Regions from separate parts of the Rhizobium sp. BK529 genome, predicted to be linked through region 1. Evidence: predicted binding sites of a transcription regulator. Region 1 holds the regulator's gene; each other region holds the start of a gene.
What was found. The regulator LexA, encoded in region 1, represses DNA repair genes until DNA is damaged. The targets are predictions, from matches to a motif close to TGTTCNNNNTGTGTTCNG.
Positions count from the first base shown of each region.

Region 2: the regulator LexA is predicted to act here: its motif matches at 1,707-1,724, upstream of FHX08_RS09695 (DUF5680 domain-containing protein).
Region 3: the regulator LexA is predicted to act here: its motif matches at 2,385-2,402, upstream of FHX08_RS15815 (2'-5' RNA ligase family protein).
Region 4: the regulator LexA is predicted to act here: its motif matches at 1,612-1,629, upstream of ruvC (crossover junction endodeoxyribonuclease RuvC).

Region 1 is NZ_JACIAU010000001.1:1,660,668-1,664,269, forward strand. Features, by position in the region: gene kdsA (3-deoxy-8-phosphooctulonate synthase) at 1-768, opposite strand, end outside; gene FHX08_RS08370 (VOC family protein) at 765-1,652, opposite strand; gene lexA (transcriptional repressor LexA) at 1,849-2,574, shown strand; gene FHX08_RS08380 (ComEC/Rec2 family competence protein) at 2,555-3,602, opposite strand, start outside.
Region 2 is NZ_JACIAU010000001.1:1,916,384-1,919,985, reverse strand. Features, by position in the region: gene FHX08_RS09705 (lipoprotein-releasing ABC transporter permease subunit) at 1-442, shown strand, start outside; gene FHX08_RS09700 (ABC transporter ATP-binding protein) at 498-1,181, shown strand; gene FHX08_RS09695 (DUF5680 domain-containing protein) at 1,185-1,646, opposite strand; gene dnaE (DNA polymerase III subunit alpha) at 1,959-3,602, shown strand, end outside.
Region 3 is NZ_JACIAU010000001.1:3,153,757-3,157,358, reverse strand. Features, by position in the region: gene FHX08_RS15825 (TIGR03364 family FAD-dependent oxidoreductase) at 1-470, opposite strand, end outside; gene FHX08_RS15820 (succinylglutamate desuccinylase/aspartoacylase family protein) at 575-1,636, opposite strand; gene FHX08_RS15815 (2'-5' RNA ligase family protein) at 1,705-2,226, opposite strand; gene FHX08_RS15810 (ParA family protein) at 2,488-3,207, opposite strand; gene FHX08_RS15805 (winged helix-turn-helix domain-containing protein) at 3,414-3,602, opposite strand, start outside.
Region 4 is NZ_JACIAU010000006.1:328,281-331,882, reverse strand. Features, by position in the region: gene FHX08_RS29090 (methyl-accepting chemotaxis protein) at 1-1,435, opposite strand, end outside; gene ruvC (crossover junction endodeoxyribonuclease RuvC) at 1,671-2,198, shown strand; gene ruvA (Holliday junction branch migration protein RuvA) at 2,211-2,825, shown strand; gene ruvB (Holliday junction branch migration DNA helicase RuvB) at 2,893-3,602, shown strand, end outside.

The sequences.
Region 1 (3,602 bases):
GCCGTCGCAGGGCGCATTGTCGGGATCCTGATGGGTTTCGATGAAGACGCCGGCGACGCCGACAGCCACGGCCGCACGTGCCAGCGTTTCCACGAATTGCCGCTCTCCCCCGGACGTTTCCCCCTGCCCGCCCGGCTGCTGGACCGAGTGCGTGGCGTCGAAGATGACCGGCGCACTCGTTGCTGCCATGATCGGCAGGGAACGCATGTCGGAGACCAGCGTATTATAGCCGAAGGACGCGCCGCGTTCGCAGAGCAGGATGTTGGGATTGCCGCTCTGGTTCAGCTTGCCAAGGACGTTCTTCATATCCCAGGGCGCCAGAAACTGGCCCTTCTTGACATTGATAACGCGGCCGGTCTTGGCGGCGGCCACCAAAAGATCCGTCTGGCGGGACAGGAAGGCGGGTATCTGCAGAATATCGACGACCTTGGCCACTTCGACGCATTGTTCTTCATTATGGATGTCAGTCAGAACCGGAATGCCGAGTTCCTTCTTCAGATCGGCAAAGATTTCCAGCCCTTTCTCAAGGCCGACGCCGCGCTTGCTCGACAGGGACGAGCGGTTCGCCTTGTCGAAAGAGGTCTTGTAGACGAGGCCGATGCCGAGCTTGGCGCAAAGCTCCTTCAGGGTCCCGGCAACCATGAACGCGTGATCGCGGCTTTCCAGTTCGCAGGCACCAGCGATCAGCGACAGGCGGCCGGTGTTGGAGAAGGTGACCTTGCCGGCACCCTCGCCGACCGTCACCACGGAATTGGTATTGGTGCTCATGATGTTTCCTCGAAAGCGAAGAGCACGCCCTGGCCGGGCGCGGGCTCCACCAGAATACGGTTGCCCTTGCGTGTATAGGTCACCCCGTTAGCAGCCAAATGCGCTTCTGTCACTGTCCGATCGCCGACAGCAAAGAGGATCGCCCGGCCACGCAGGCCGCGATCCGTATCCGGCGTGACCAAATCGAAATAGGCCTCCAACCCCTCCGGGGTCATCAGACTGATCTTTGCGTTATCGGTGGACACGTCGAGCCCAAAACTCGTTTCCTCGACAGAGGTGGCTTTTACCGTCGCAGTAACGAATTCGCTGAAGGCCGTAGGCTCCGGCGCCCCAAGCACAATTTCGGCAATGCCGGTCACGCCGTTGGCATGCGCCTCCAGCGCACCCCGGTCGGCTGGCAGCGGGTTGATGCGTTCAACGGCGAAGAGGAAGAAATCCGGCGCCCTGAGATCGCCGGCGAAGGCAAGCCGGAAGCCAGCAACGCTTTCGGCATCATCAGGCATTTTTACGGGGCGCTCGAACTGCAACACGGATCCGGCACTGACGCCGCCCTTAACGAATCGAGCATGATCGTGCTTGGCATCCCTTGTACTGAAGGCGATGGCAGACAGTCCCTCGCTGCCGCACCGGAAGCGAAAAGCCTGGTTGCGGGCGGTGAAGACGTTGCCTCTCCGCGCCGTCCTCTCGCTCTCTTCGACACTCGCAACGCCCAACGGCTCGAGGTAGGTTTTGTCCGCGAAGAAAACGCAGGCATTTTCCGTGCCGAAGGGATGACGTGCATCCGGCGCGACGGTGAAGCCCAGTTTGCCCAGCCTTTCGCGTGCGAGCGCAATGTCGGTAACCGGCAAAACGAGATGATCGATCGGATACGTGTCTTGGGTCATCAGCTGCTCTCCTGCCATCGTCAGGATGATGTGCTTCGACAGGCGTTCCGAAGCAAGGCCGGATGGCTTTTCCGGCGATAAAAATAAAATTCTCAGCAGAATGAACAGAAGTTTTACGAAAATTTAGCCACTTGCGGAACACATATGGAACATATAGTGTCTGTTCTGGATTTGTTTCAATACTGGGGTATACGCCATGCTCACGCGCAAACAACAGGAACTTCTTCTTTTCATTCATGAAAGGATGAAGGAATCCGGCGTTCCGCCATCTTTCGACGAGATGAAGGATGCCCTGGATCTGGCATCGAAATCCGGCATTCACCGGCTGATCACCGCGCTCGAAGAACGCGGCTTCATTCGCCGGCTTCCGAACCGGGCGCGTGCGCTCGAAGTCATCAAATTGCCGGAAGCCTATAACCCGAGCCTGCAGCCGCGGCGCGGCTTTTCGCCAAGCGTCATAGAAGGCAGCCTTGGCAAGCCGCAGCATGTTGCGCCTCCCGCTCCGGCAAAGCCGGCACCTGTTGCCGACAATGGCAATGCCGTCTCCGTGCCGGTCATGGGTCGGATCGCTGCCGGCGTGCCGATCTCGGCAATCCAGAACAACACACACGACATTACCGTTTCCTCCGACATGCTGGGCTCGGGCGAACATTATGCGCTCGAAGTTCGCGGCGACTCGATGATCGAAGCCGGCATCTTCGATGGCGACACGGTCATCATCCGCAACGGCAGCACAGCCAATCCAGGCGATATCGTCGTGGCACTCGTCGATGACGAGGAAGCGACGCTCAAGCGCTTCCGCCGCAAGGGCGCATCGATTGCACTCGAAGCTGCAAACCCTGCCTACGAGACACGCATCTTCCCGCCGGATCGCGTCAAGGTACAGGGCAAACTCGTTGGGCTTATTCGCCGCTATCACTGATCGGTGACGGTCTGTCGTCAGCAAATGTATCGCTGCGCCAATCATAGGCGCGGTGGCGCATCCAGGGTCGCAGTAAGGTATCGAATGCGGTTGCTACCTGCAGCCCCTTATCAGTGAAACGAAGTTCAACTGAACCCGTTTTGCGCAGCGTCTCGCCGGTGAAAAGCATTGCGCCGGAGCGGCAGCGGTCAAACCGCAGGTGAACAGGCGTGACGACGATATCCGCCGTATCGCAGGCAGGTCCGAGATAGGCTGCGTTATTGATGACCGTTAGTTGCTTCCCATTCTTGAGCGAGACTGTACACCAGGCACCCTTCAGGCAGGTGAAGCGCAACGGCGGGCCGGTGGCCACAGCCTGTATCATCACCTCTCTGGATTCATCCAGCTGATCTGGCGAGAACTTCAATCTTTTGCCTTCCGGCGCAGCGGGCGCGTTGGCATCCGTGATCATGATCGGCTTCTGGTGCTCCTCGATCGCAAGTGCCCGCTGCCATTGCTGAAAGATGAAGGAAGGCGGTTTTTCGCGGTTCGAAGCCATCGCCTCACCATCAACGACAGCGACCAAACCGCCGTCTTCGGCGATGGCGACATCAGGTGCAGAGTTTCCCGGCAGCAGCGCAACAGTTAGCGTTGAGGCCGCGACGATCGCCGTTCCGGCGTGCCGCAGCCGGCTTTTGAGCAGCGTCAACAGCAGGAAGCCGAAGACTGCCGTCGGGAAGTACCAGCCGGGCAAACGGCCTACATCTATGTTGCCGCCCCAATCCGATACCGTCTTTGCGATCTTGATCACAAGATCGAGACCGAATCCCGTGATCTGCCAAAGCGGACCGTCGAGGCCGAAGGGCATCAGCAGCATCGCCATCATGCCGGACGGCATGACAATGAAGGAAATGACTGGCATGGCCGCAAGGTTTGCGGGTAATCCGTAAGTGCTCAGCCGATGGAAATGTTCGATCGAGAATAGTGCGGTCGAGAAGCCGCCAATCAGCGAGGTCAGAAAGATGCCGCCAAAAAAGCCCCCGATCATG
Region 2 (3,602 bases), 260 kb from region 1:
GCGCAACGTCATGTTCATGATCCTGACGCTGATCGTGCTCGTCGCAGCGCTCAACATCATCTCCGGCCTCATCATGCTGGTGAAGGACAAGGGCAGCGATATCGCCATCCTGCGCACCATGGGTGCAAGCGCCGGCGCCATCATGCGCATCTTCTTTATGACGGGGGCCGCAATCGGCATTGTCGGCACGATTGCCGGCGTCCTGCTCGGCGTTCTCGTCTGCGTCAACATCGAGTCGATCCGGCAGTTCTTCTCCTGGGTATCGGGCACGGTGCTCTTCGACCCGCAGCTCTATTTCCTGAGCCAGCTGCCGGCCGAAATGGATATCAGCGAAACGGTTTCCGTCGTCGTCATGGCGCTGACGCTCTCCTTCATCGCGACGATCTTCCCTGCCTGGCGCGCCTCCCGCCTCGACCCCGTCCAGGCCCTTCGTTACGAATAGGCCGGGATCCAAGGTCATGCACGATCCAAGGCCAAATCCAAGGAATGCCGCATTCATGAAACGCAACGTCGTTCTCAAGCTTTCGGGCGTCGAGCGCCATTACGGGCAGGGCGAAACGCTGCTGACCATCCTCAAGGGTGCGGATTTTTCGCTGACGAGCGGTGAGATGGTCGCGCTGGTTGCCCCCTCCGGCACAGGCAAGTCGACGCTGCTGCATGTCGCCGGCCTGCTGGAACATCCCGATGGCGGCGAGGTGACGATCAACGGCCGCCCCTGTGATGGTCTCTCTGATGAAAAGCGCACGGCGATCCGCCGCAGCGAGATTGGCTTCGTCTACCAGTTCCATCACCTGCTGCCGGAATTCTCGGCCCAGGAGAACATCATGATGCCGCAGCTCATCGCCGGCCTCTCCTGGAAAGAGGCGGGCGAACGGGCAAAGATGCTTCTGGATTATATGCGCATCGGCCATCGCGGCACGCATCGCCCGGCCGAACTCTCCGGCGGTGAGCAGCAACGTGTGGCGATCGCACGTGCCGTCGCCAATGCGCCGAGCCTTCTTCTCGCCGACGAGCCGACCGGCAATCTCGACCCGGAAACCGCAAGCTACGTCTTCGACGCGCTGGAAGCGCTGGTACGGCAGTCCGGTCTTGCTGCGCTGATCGCCACGCACAACCATGAGCTCGCCGGGCGCATGGACCGGCGTGTCACGATTTCCGACGGCAAGGTCGTGGATTTCTGATCGTCAGGCGACGATGAACCCGCCGCGATAATCGAGCTCGTAAGCCTTGCGATCATTCACGAGGATGAATTCGTGTCCACGGAAATGCGCGCAGTCGCCATCGCTCGTATCGACGTAACGTCCGAGCGCATGATCGAATACCATGCCGCCGAGAAAACGGCCCTGACTGTAGAGCTGTGACAGCGCGGCGCGAATGATGGTGCCGGCGATAGCGGCATCGATGATCTCGGGTTCAATGATCCTCCCGAAATAATTCATCGCCCAGACCGGCTTTTCCTCTAGCCACACCACTTCCTGGCCGGCAAAGTCCGTGCCGCCGAAATAGCTGTCGAGATAGCGCCAGATACCACGCTTGTAGCTAAGATCGTGGGCGCCGATCCGATAGGAAGGCTGCGCCTTCGCACCGGCGACATATGTCTGCGATTTGGCTTCGACAATGAAGCTATTGAGTTCCAGCACGTCCATCGTTCCTCAACTCCGACGTTAACCATGCCCCGCAGAAGCGGGGTGGAATCCTGTTGACAACAGAACATACATGGAACAAATTAAAAACATAAGAGCAAAGGAGAGCCAAATGACTGACATGATCCGTGATATCGCAGCATTCACCTCCATCGCAATGTTCATTGCGAGCTTCTCGCTGATCGTCATGGCAATGTAAGAATTCAGGGGATCGCATGGCAGCCATGCGGTCCCGAAGCGGGACTTTTTCTGGACAGAATCGCCTTCAATGCCGACAATACGCGCTCTTCATTGAGGTGATCTGAAAGGCATATCATGGCGGATGCGGAACAAGGTGCGATCGGCGGAAAGCCGGGCTTCGTTCATCTGAGGGTCCATTCCGCCTATTCGCTGCTCGAAGGCGCGCTGCCTCTCAAAAAGATCCTCTACAAGGCAGCCGGCGACGGGCAGCCGGCGATTGCTATTACCGATACCAACAATCTCTTCGTCGCCCTGGAGTTTTCCCAGAAAGCGATGGACGAGGGCCTGCAGCCGATCATCGGCTGCCAAGTATCGATCGATATGGAAGACGGCCTCGAAACCGAAAAACGGGGAGGTCAGCAGGCGCTGGTCAAGCTGCCTTCCATCGTGCTTCTGTCCGCCACCGACGCAGGTTACGAGCGGCTGGTCGATCTTGTCAGCCGCGCCTATCTCGGCGGCGAAGGCAACTCGACCATCCATATCCGTTCCTCCTGGCTGGATGAGGTCGGTACGGACGGTCTGATCGCCCTGACGGGGGCTGCGACCGGCCCCATCGATATGCCGCTCAAGGACGGCCATGCCGCACAGGCAGAGACACGGCTGCTGACGCTGAAACGCATCTTCGGCGACCGACTCTATGTCGAGCTGCAGCGCCACGGCACCTATGACAAGCGGCACGAACAGAAGATTATCGGTCTTGCCTATAAGCACGACCTGCCGCTGGTCGCCACCAACGAAGCCTTCTTCCTGACGCGTGATGATTACGACGCGCATGATGCACTGATGGCTGTAGCGCACAACGCCATCATCTCTGACGACAGCCGTTTCCGCCTCTCGCCGGATCATTATCTGAAGAGCCGCGCCGAAATGGAAAAGCTCTTCGCCGATCTGCCTGAGGCACTGGAGAATACGGTTGAGATCGCCCGGCGCTGCTCCTTCGTACTGAAGACGCGCAAGCCGATCCTGCCGCGCTTCACCGGCGCCACCGCCGATCCTGAGGAGGCCGAACGCGCCGAGGCGCTCGAACTTCGCCGCCAGGCGCAGGAGGGGCTCGACATGCGTTTGGCCACGCTCGGCATGTCGGCCGGCTACGAGGAGAAGGATTATCGCGAGCGGCTGGAATTCGAGCTCAGCGTCATCGAGCGCATGAAGTTCCCAGGTTACTTCCTGATCGTTTCGGATTTCATCAAATGGGCCAAGCAGCACGATATCCCCGTCGGCCCTGGCCGCGGTTCGGGCGCAGGCTCGCTGGTCGCCTATGCACTGACCATCACCGACGTCGATCCGTTGCGCTTCTCGCTGCTCTTCGAACGCTTCCTCAATCCGGAACGCGTCTCGATGCCGGACTTCGATATCGACTTCTGCCAGGATCGCCGCGAAGAGGTGATCCGTTACGTGCAGCGCAAATATGGGCGCGAGCAGGTGGCGCAGATCATCACCTTCGGTTCGCTGCAGGCGCGCGCCGCACTGCGTGACGTCGGCCGCGTGTTGGAAATGCCCTATGGTCAGGTCGACAAGATCTGCAAGCTGGTGCCGAACAACCCGGCAAACCCGACGCCGCTCTCCAAGGCGATCGAGGAGGAGCCGAAGCTGCAGGAAGAAGCAGCCAAGGAACCGGTTGTCGCGCGTCTGCTTGATATTGCCCAGAAGATCGAAGGCCTCTATCGTCACGCCTCGACCCACGCCGCCGGCATCGTGATCGGCGACCGCCCGCTGTCA
Region 3 (3,602 bases), 1.5 Mb from region 1:
TCGAGATAGCGAGCGAGCAGCGGAATGGCCGTGCGGGATTCCACGCGCAGCTCATGCGGGCTGTAAAGCGTGAAACGCGCCGCCTCCGGCCGCAGCGCCGGCACCAGCCGCCGTGCCTCGTCGACTGTTAGTCTTTCGCAACTCTCGCCCATCGCGGTGCGCAGGAACGCGTCGATCACAGCTTCGGATTCGTCGAGCCTTGCTGCAAGTAGCAGTCCGCGCTGCAGGACATCGATGCCGGCATCGTCGACAATCTCGGCCCAGATATCGCAAGCGCGCCGTGCCTTGTCCCAGCAGTCACCGGCTTGCTGGCCGGTCACAGTCACAAAGCCGAAATTGCGCACCGAAGCACCGTTTGCCTGTGCGTCACGGTCGATGACCACTACGCGCTTGCTGCGTTTTGCCGCCGCCAGCGCATGCGCCAGCCCGACAATGCCCGCGCCGACAATCGCAATATCGTAATGCGCCATGAAAGCTCCTTCGCAACATGTCTGCAACGGCTTGGCGGATTTTCTTGAAGCCTGTGTGACAGTTGCGCGGAGCCTTACATTCGCGTGTAGAAAAGAACGCCGGTTCAGTCTTCCAGCGTACCGGCCTTTCGCGCTGCCTTGCTTGGCCGGTCGGCCGCAATCTTCATCAGGTCGCCGCGCCGGCGCACGAGCCGGTCGGAAATGCGGGTCAGCAGCAACCCGTCCTGCGGCGCCCTGATGTCGATATCGCCTTCCACAAACCCGGGTCGGGTAACGATCGTCGCCAGAAGGTCTCCTTCCGCGACATGCTCGCCGATATTGCGATGGAAGAGCACGGTGCCGCCCTCCGGCGCGCGTATGATTTCAACATTGTCGAGCGGTACGGCCGGCCCGGAGAAGGCCGCATCTCCCGCCGCCCTGCCACCGACGACACCGCGTCCTATCAGGAACTGCAGCAGGCCTTCGGCATCTTTCGCGGCCATGTCGGGATAGACATCGCGCCGGCCGCGCAGTTCCACCGTCACCGACAGCTTGCCCGGAAGCTTGGCTTTGCGCTCGCCCGGTACCTCGTACTTCCAGGCAAAGCCGACAGCTTCCTCGAAGGCGGAGCTTTCGCCATCCGAAAGCAGCACCGCCTCCATGTCGAGCGCGGTCGCAAGGTCTGCCGCTTCCGGCCAGAAGGCTTCGTCGATATAGGCATATTGCAACGATTCATCGTCACAATGCAGGTCGAGCACCAGATCGGCGCCTAATGCCATGTGGATCAGCTGCCGCTTCAGACGATTGGCGGCTGAGCACTTATCAAGTTCGTCGACCAGCTCTGCGCGATCACCGACGGCAATCAGCGGAAAGTCGCGGTTGAAATTGGTCCTCGAACCGAGATCGAACCTGCCTTGCAGCTCGCCGAAATGCGATTGCGCCGCTCCGATTGGATTTGCCTGCGGCACGACCGTGATATCACCGGCGATCCGGCCCTCGCTCTCGGCTTGCCGTAACTTGCCGCAGAAAAAATGCGCCAGCGCCGTCCCCGGCAACTCGTTGGCGTGCAATGCGGCCTGGATATAGACTTTGGGGGCAGCAGGATCGCTCCCCTTGAAACGGATGACCGGTAACCGCCATTCGATGCCGGGCGTATCGCCGGGGATGATGATCTCTGAAACGTCCACTGTCTTGCTCCGCATTGCATATTGGGTGGGAGTTTTATGCGACTCCCCACCCGCGGCGCAAGCTTGGATCAGCCTAGCAGCGGCCAGCGGCCAAGTACATTATGCTCGCTCTTTCCATAGATACTGTGGATCAGCAGGAACTCCCGGATATTCCACTGCACCGGCCGGCTGAGCTTTTCGGGCAGAATGGTCTTGCGATCATAGAGCAGCGTCATGTGCGGCGTCAGGTGGCCGCCGAGGTTGTAGGGCAATCCAGCCTGGTACAAGCCTTCCTGGATCTGGCGGCGAAGGTCCGTCAGCTCCTCGTTTTCCTGCCTGCTGCAGATGACGAAGGCTTGCGATTTGCCCTGGTGGCGGAAGCTCATGACTTCATCGAGCACAAGATCGAACGGCCGGGCGCACACTGTCGCAGCGATCTGTTCCGCGCCGAACACGATATCCTGTGGAAGCTTTCGATAGGCGCCAACGCCATTGAGCGTTATGTGGAGCAGCTCACGAGGCCGGATTGGGCTGATCAGGGAATGGATTGTTCGGTAGGTTTGAGCGATCTCCAGCGCTTCGTCTGCAGCTTCAGTAGTCGGGCGAAGCATGAAGAAAAGCCTGTGGTGAGGTTCGCCGGCTGGGCTGGATTTCTTCCGGGGATCTGAGCCATTCGGATCGAGTGGAAAGTGAGGCATTCGAACTACGGACTACATCGCCCGCCTCCTTGTTTTACAAGGAGGAGCTTATCAGAGTTGCAATTCTCGTCAAGAACAAAACAGGAACATTAGTCATGAAAGTTACGATTAGAACAGCAACGGCTGCCCAGAGGCAGCCGTTGCTGACTTCGCATCAACCGATGAATGCGCGCCTCAAGCAGCATCCTTGACGGCTTCAGTCACCTTCTTGGCTGACCTGGCGCGTGCTGCCTTCGGCGGCACGAGACGAAGAATGTCATCTGTCAGCATGCGGGCATTCTCCTGCGCCTTGTCGAGATTGCTGACGCGGGATGGATCCATCGTATAGAGGCTGCCGCCGGAAACGAACATGTCGCGATACGCGGCGCGCTCGACCAGTGCCGTGTTGACCACGTTCACCTGCTGCTGCGCCAGCAAGCCCCTGACGGCGAGCAGCGCGCGGGTGGTGATGATCGAGCTGATGCGGGTCAGCACGACTGAGTGCGGGATGCGGATATTATGCTGAGCAGCAAGCTGCTTCATGATCTCCAACACTTGGGCGCCGCCGACGGCATCCATTGCGCAACCCTGCACCGGAACCATCACGTGATCGGAAAAGCCGATAGCCTTCGCCATCAGCGGGCTCATGCCTGCCGGCAGATCGACGATGATATAACCGCTGTGCTTCTTGAGGTCCTTGATCTGCTGTTCGATCGTCTCTTCTGCGACATTGTTGATGACGGCGAATTCGGCTGCTTCACCGGACAGACGATGCCAGCGGCTGGCCCACTGCTGCGGATCCGCGTCCAGAACGGAAACGCGATGGCCACGGCGAGCCAATTCTGTGGCAAGAACGAGAGCGACCGTCGTCTTGCCGGCCCCTCCTTTCGTATTCGCAAATGTAAGTGTTGGCATCGATTACCTCGGGTTGAAGTGTTTGGCGGCGGTCATCCTGCAAGAGGCGCGTCTCGAGCTTTAAGGAACGGCGTCTTTCGCAGTGATGAGGCGAAAAGGTCAAACAGCAACCTTGCGTGGCGCTGTTTTAGCCCGATGTCCGAGGTTGATTTTTGTGTGCAATTAATTGGCGGGCGGTAGGGTCCCTCGGACCGGTTCAATCCCAGCTACTCCGGCAAACCGGCTGCTCGCAGAGCATCGCCAAGAGGTGCCGCAAGCTCAGGAGCACAGTTCACGCCCAGAAATTGGCGGCTGTAGCGAAACGCGGGGTGCAGTTCCAGCACCCTGGCCGCTGCCGACCTGGCCTCCTCAAGCCGCCCAAGTTTGACGAGCGCCGCACTCAACTGCACATAAGT
Region 4 (3,602 bases), on a different contig from region 1:
TTTCGATCTGATAGGCAAGATTGCCGCTCGCCAGCTGATGAAGCCCATCATCGAGCGCTGCGACGACCTTCTGCAGGCTGCGAGCTTCCGCCTCGCGCTGCGCAAGATTCTGCTGGCGCTCGCTTTCGGCACGCGCACGCGTCTGCTCGCTCGCGGCCTCGAGTTGACGGCCTTCGATCAGCGACTGCTTGAAACGATCAAGCGCCTTGGCCATCGTGCCGATCTCATCCTTGCGTTTCTGACTGCCGATCTCGACTTCCAGTTTGCCGTCAGCCACTTCCCGGGTCACACCAGCCAGACGGGCGAGCGGAGAGAACAGGAGGTTGGTGATGAGCCCCGTGGCAATGGCCATAACGATCAGAACGCCGATGCCGATCCACGTCAGCAACGTGGCGATCTCGATGGAGCCGGCATTCAATTCGCTGAGCAGCACGCTCTCAAGGACAAGGAAACGGTCGCCGCGATAGTCGATGCCGCGCACATAGGCGCGCGCCGACCCATCGGCACGGTCGAAATCTGCAACCGTCATCGCCGCGGTCGCAAGTGCATCCTTGATAAACGTGAAGGGGGCTGTATCGAGCGTTGCAAGTTGGCCGGATGCATTGAGACCGACAGCCGAACCGTCAGCCGATATGATCGCCGCCTGGGCCGTGCTTCCCGACACGATACCCTTTACTAGAACACCGGTGACGATATCGTCACGCACCTTGAACAGCATCAGGCCTTTCGCTTGGCCGAGCTTGACGATTGGTACTGCATAGAAGATCGCCGACTTGCCGCTCTTCGCGTCGACACGCAGACCGGAGAAGGCTGTCGGCGCGGAATCGTCAGTCGCCTTGGCGGTATTTTCGATCGCCTTGGCATAGGCGATGCCGGCACCGGTCGACTTCCAGGCATCCGATTTCAGGTTTTCGGCAAAGTCGTCGTTCTTTTTGTAGGAATAAAGCACCGTGCCGTCGAGATCGACGATCAGGAGATCGTTGAAGGCGGTGTCGGCGAGGTCGCGGGCCACTTCGCCCTGCGTTTTCTCATGGCTCGAATAGTAGAAACCGCTCGGCCCCTCGGGCTTGACGAGCTTTTCGCGCTGGTCGGCCGGATTCGGGTTGTCTGTGATGAAGACCTTCTTCAGTTCGCCCCGCGCATCGCCGGAGCTTTTCTCCATCGTCTTCCAGCCGCTCTTCAGATTGGTGATCGACATTTGCAGCGCTTCGATGCGCGCAATGGAGGTCGCCTGATTTTCGAGCTGTGCGAGCTGATCCTGCAACATATCGCCGCGGAAGATCAGCACACTCTCCTTCGCCTTCAGGGCCTGCTGGTCGGAAACGCGGCTGCTGGCGAAGTAGGCAAGGATATTGATCACTGCGACCGAAAGCGTGGTCAGCAGGATGAAGGTGGCGATCACCTTGAAGGACAGGGACTGAAATCTCTGAGCCATGAAAAACGAACCCTTCCGGAACGGCACTGCCGGTCGGGAAATCCCCGTCCGGCCGACCTGTAAACAGAACATCGGAGGCCTTGAGCTCTTTAGGAAGCGGGCCTCTCTCGCATTTGATGGATTAGAATTCGTGCATCCGGTTTAATTCGCGGTAAATGCCGCGCGAAAACCAGGTGTGTTTTCGCTTTGTTCACATATCGATGGCACTTATTCCGCCTCCGCTATAGGGTGAACCATGCAAAATACGATTCGCATCATCGGTATCGATCCCGGCCTTCGCCGCACCGGATGGGGCATCATCGATACGCTCGGCAATTCGCTGCGCTTCGTTGCCTCGGGGACAGTGACTTCAGATGGCGACATGGACCTTGCTTCACGCCTCTGCCAGCTGCACGACGGCCTTGCCGATGTCGTCCATTCCTACAAGCCGGATGAAGCCGCTGTGGAACAGACATTCGTCAACAAGGACGCGGTGGCAACCCTGAAGCTCGGCCAGGCCCGCGGCATCGCCATGCTGGTGCCGGCCCGTGCCGGTCTTCCAGTATCTGAATATGCGCCCAACGCGGTGAAGAAGACCGTCATTGGCGTCGGCCATGGCGAGAAGCAGCAGATCCATATGATGCTGAAGATCCTGATGCCGAAGGCGGAGTTCAAGGGCAATGACGCCGCCGATGCCTTGGCGATCGCCATCTGTCACGCCCATCACCGCGGCGGAAACCGCATGCGCCAGGCCATAGCCGACACTCCCGCAACCCATCCCTGACGGAAAAAGATCATGATCGGCAAGCTGAAAGGCACGATAGACGAGATCGGCGATGATTATGTGCTCGTGGATGTGCATGGCGTCTGCTACGTCGCCTATTGCTCGGCGCGCACGCTTTCTAAGCTCGGCTCCGTTGGAGAGGCCTGCGTACTTTTCATCGAAACCTACGTGCGTGAGGACCAGCTGAAGCTCTTCGGCTTCCAGACCCAGCTCGAACGCGAATGGTTCAATCTGCTGCAGAGCGTTCAGGGGGTCGGTGCCAAGGTGGCGCTCGCCGTGCTCTCGGCACTGACGCCTCCCGAACTTGCCAATGCGATTGCTCTGCAGGACAAGGCCGCAGTCTCCCGCGCTCAGGGCGTCGGCCCCAAGGTCGCTGTGCGCATCGTCACCGAACTTAAGAACAAGGCTCCCGCTTTTGCCGGCGAGGCGATCAATATCGGCCTCAAGCAGGAGATCGGCGAAGGCGTGGCCGCCGCCCCTGTTGCCGACGCTGTTTCGGCGCTGACCAATCTCGGCTATTCCCGCGACCAGGCTGCCAACGCAGTTGCCGCCGCCATGAAGACCGCCGGAGAAGATGCAGACAGCGCCAAACTGATTCGCCTCGGCCTCAGGGAGCTCTCGCGTTGACGCTCCGGCAGGGTGTCAATGGCGGCCGCTTAGTGTATGGACTTGAGCAAGCTTTGAACGGAAATGCCTGATGACTGATGCCCGCCTGATAACGCCGGAAAAGCGTGGCGAAGACCTGGATACCACGTTGCGCCCGCAATCGCTGGACGAGTTCACCGGCCAGGCGGAGGCGCGCGCCAACCTCAAGATCTTCATCGAAGCGGCCAAGAACAGAGGCGAGGCATTGGACCACGTTCTCTTCGTCGGCCCGCCCGGCCTTGGCAAGACGACGCTGGCGCAGATCATGGCGAAGGAGCTTGGCGTCAACTTCCGCTCGACCTCCGGCCCTGTCATCGCGAAGGCCGGCGATCTGGCTGCTCTGCTGACCAACCTCGAAGAGCGCGACGTGCTCTTCATCGACGAAATCCACCGCCTCAACCCGGCGGTCGAGGAAATCCTTTATCCGGCGATGGAAGATTTCCAGCTGGATCTCATTATCGGCGAGGGCCCGGCCGCCCGCTCGGTGAAGATCGATCTGTCGAAGTTCACTCTGGTTGCCGCCACCACCCGCCTCGGCCTGCTGACCACGCCGTTGCGTGACCGCTTCGGCATTCCGGTGCGCCTCTCTTTCTATACCGTGGAAGAGTTGGAACTCATTGTTCGCCGCGGCGCCCGCCTGATGGGCCTTGCCATGACGGATGATGGCGCCCGCGAGATCGCGCGGCGTGCCCGTGGCACACCACGCATCGCAGGACGCCTGCTGCGCCGCGTACGCGATTTCGCCGAGGTTGCCAGAGC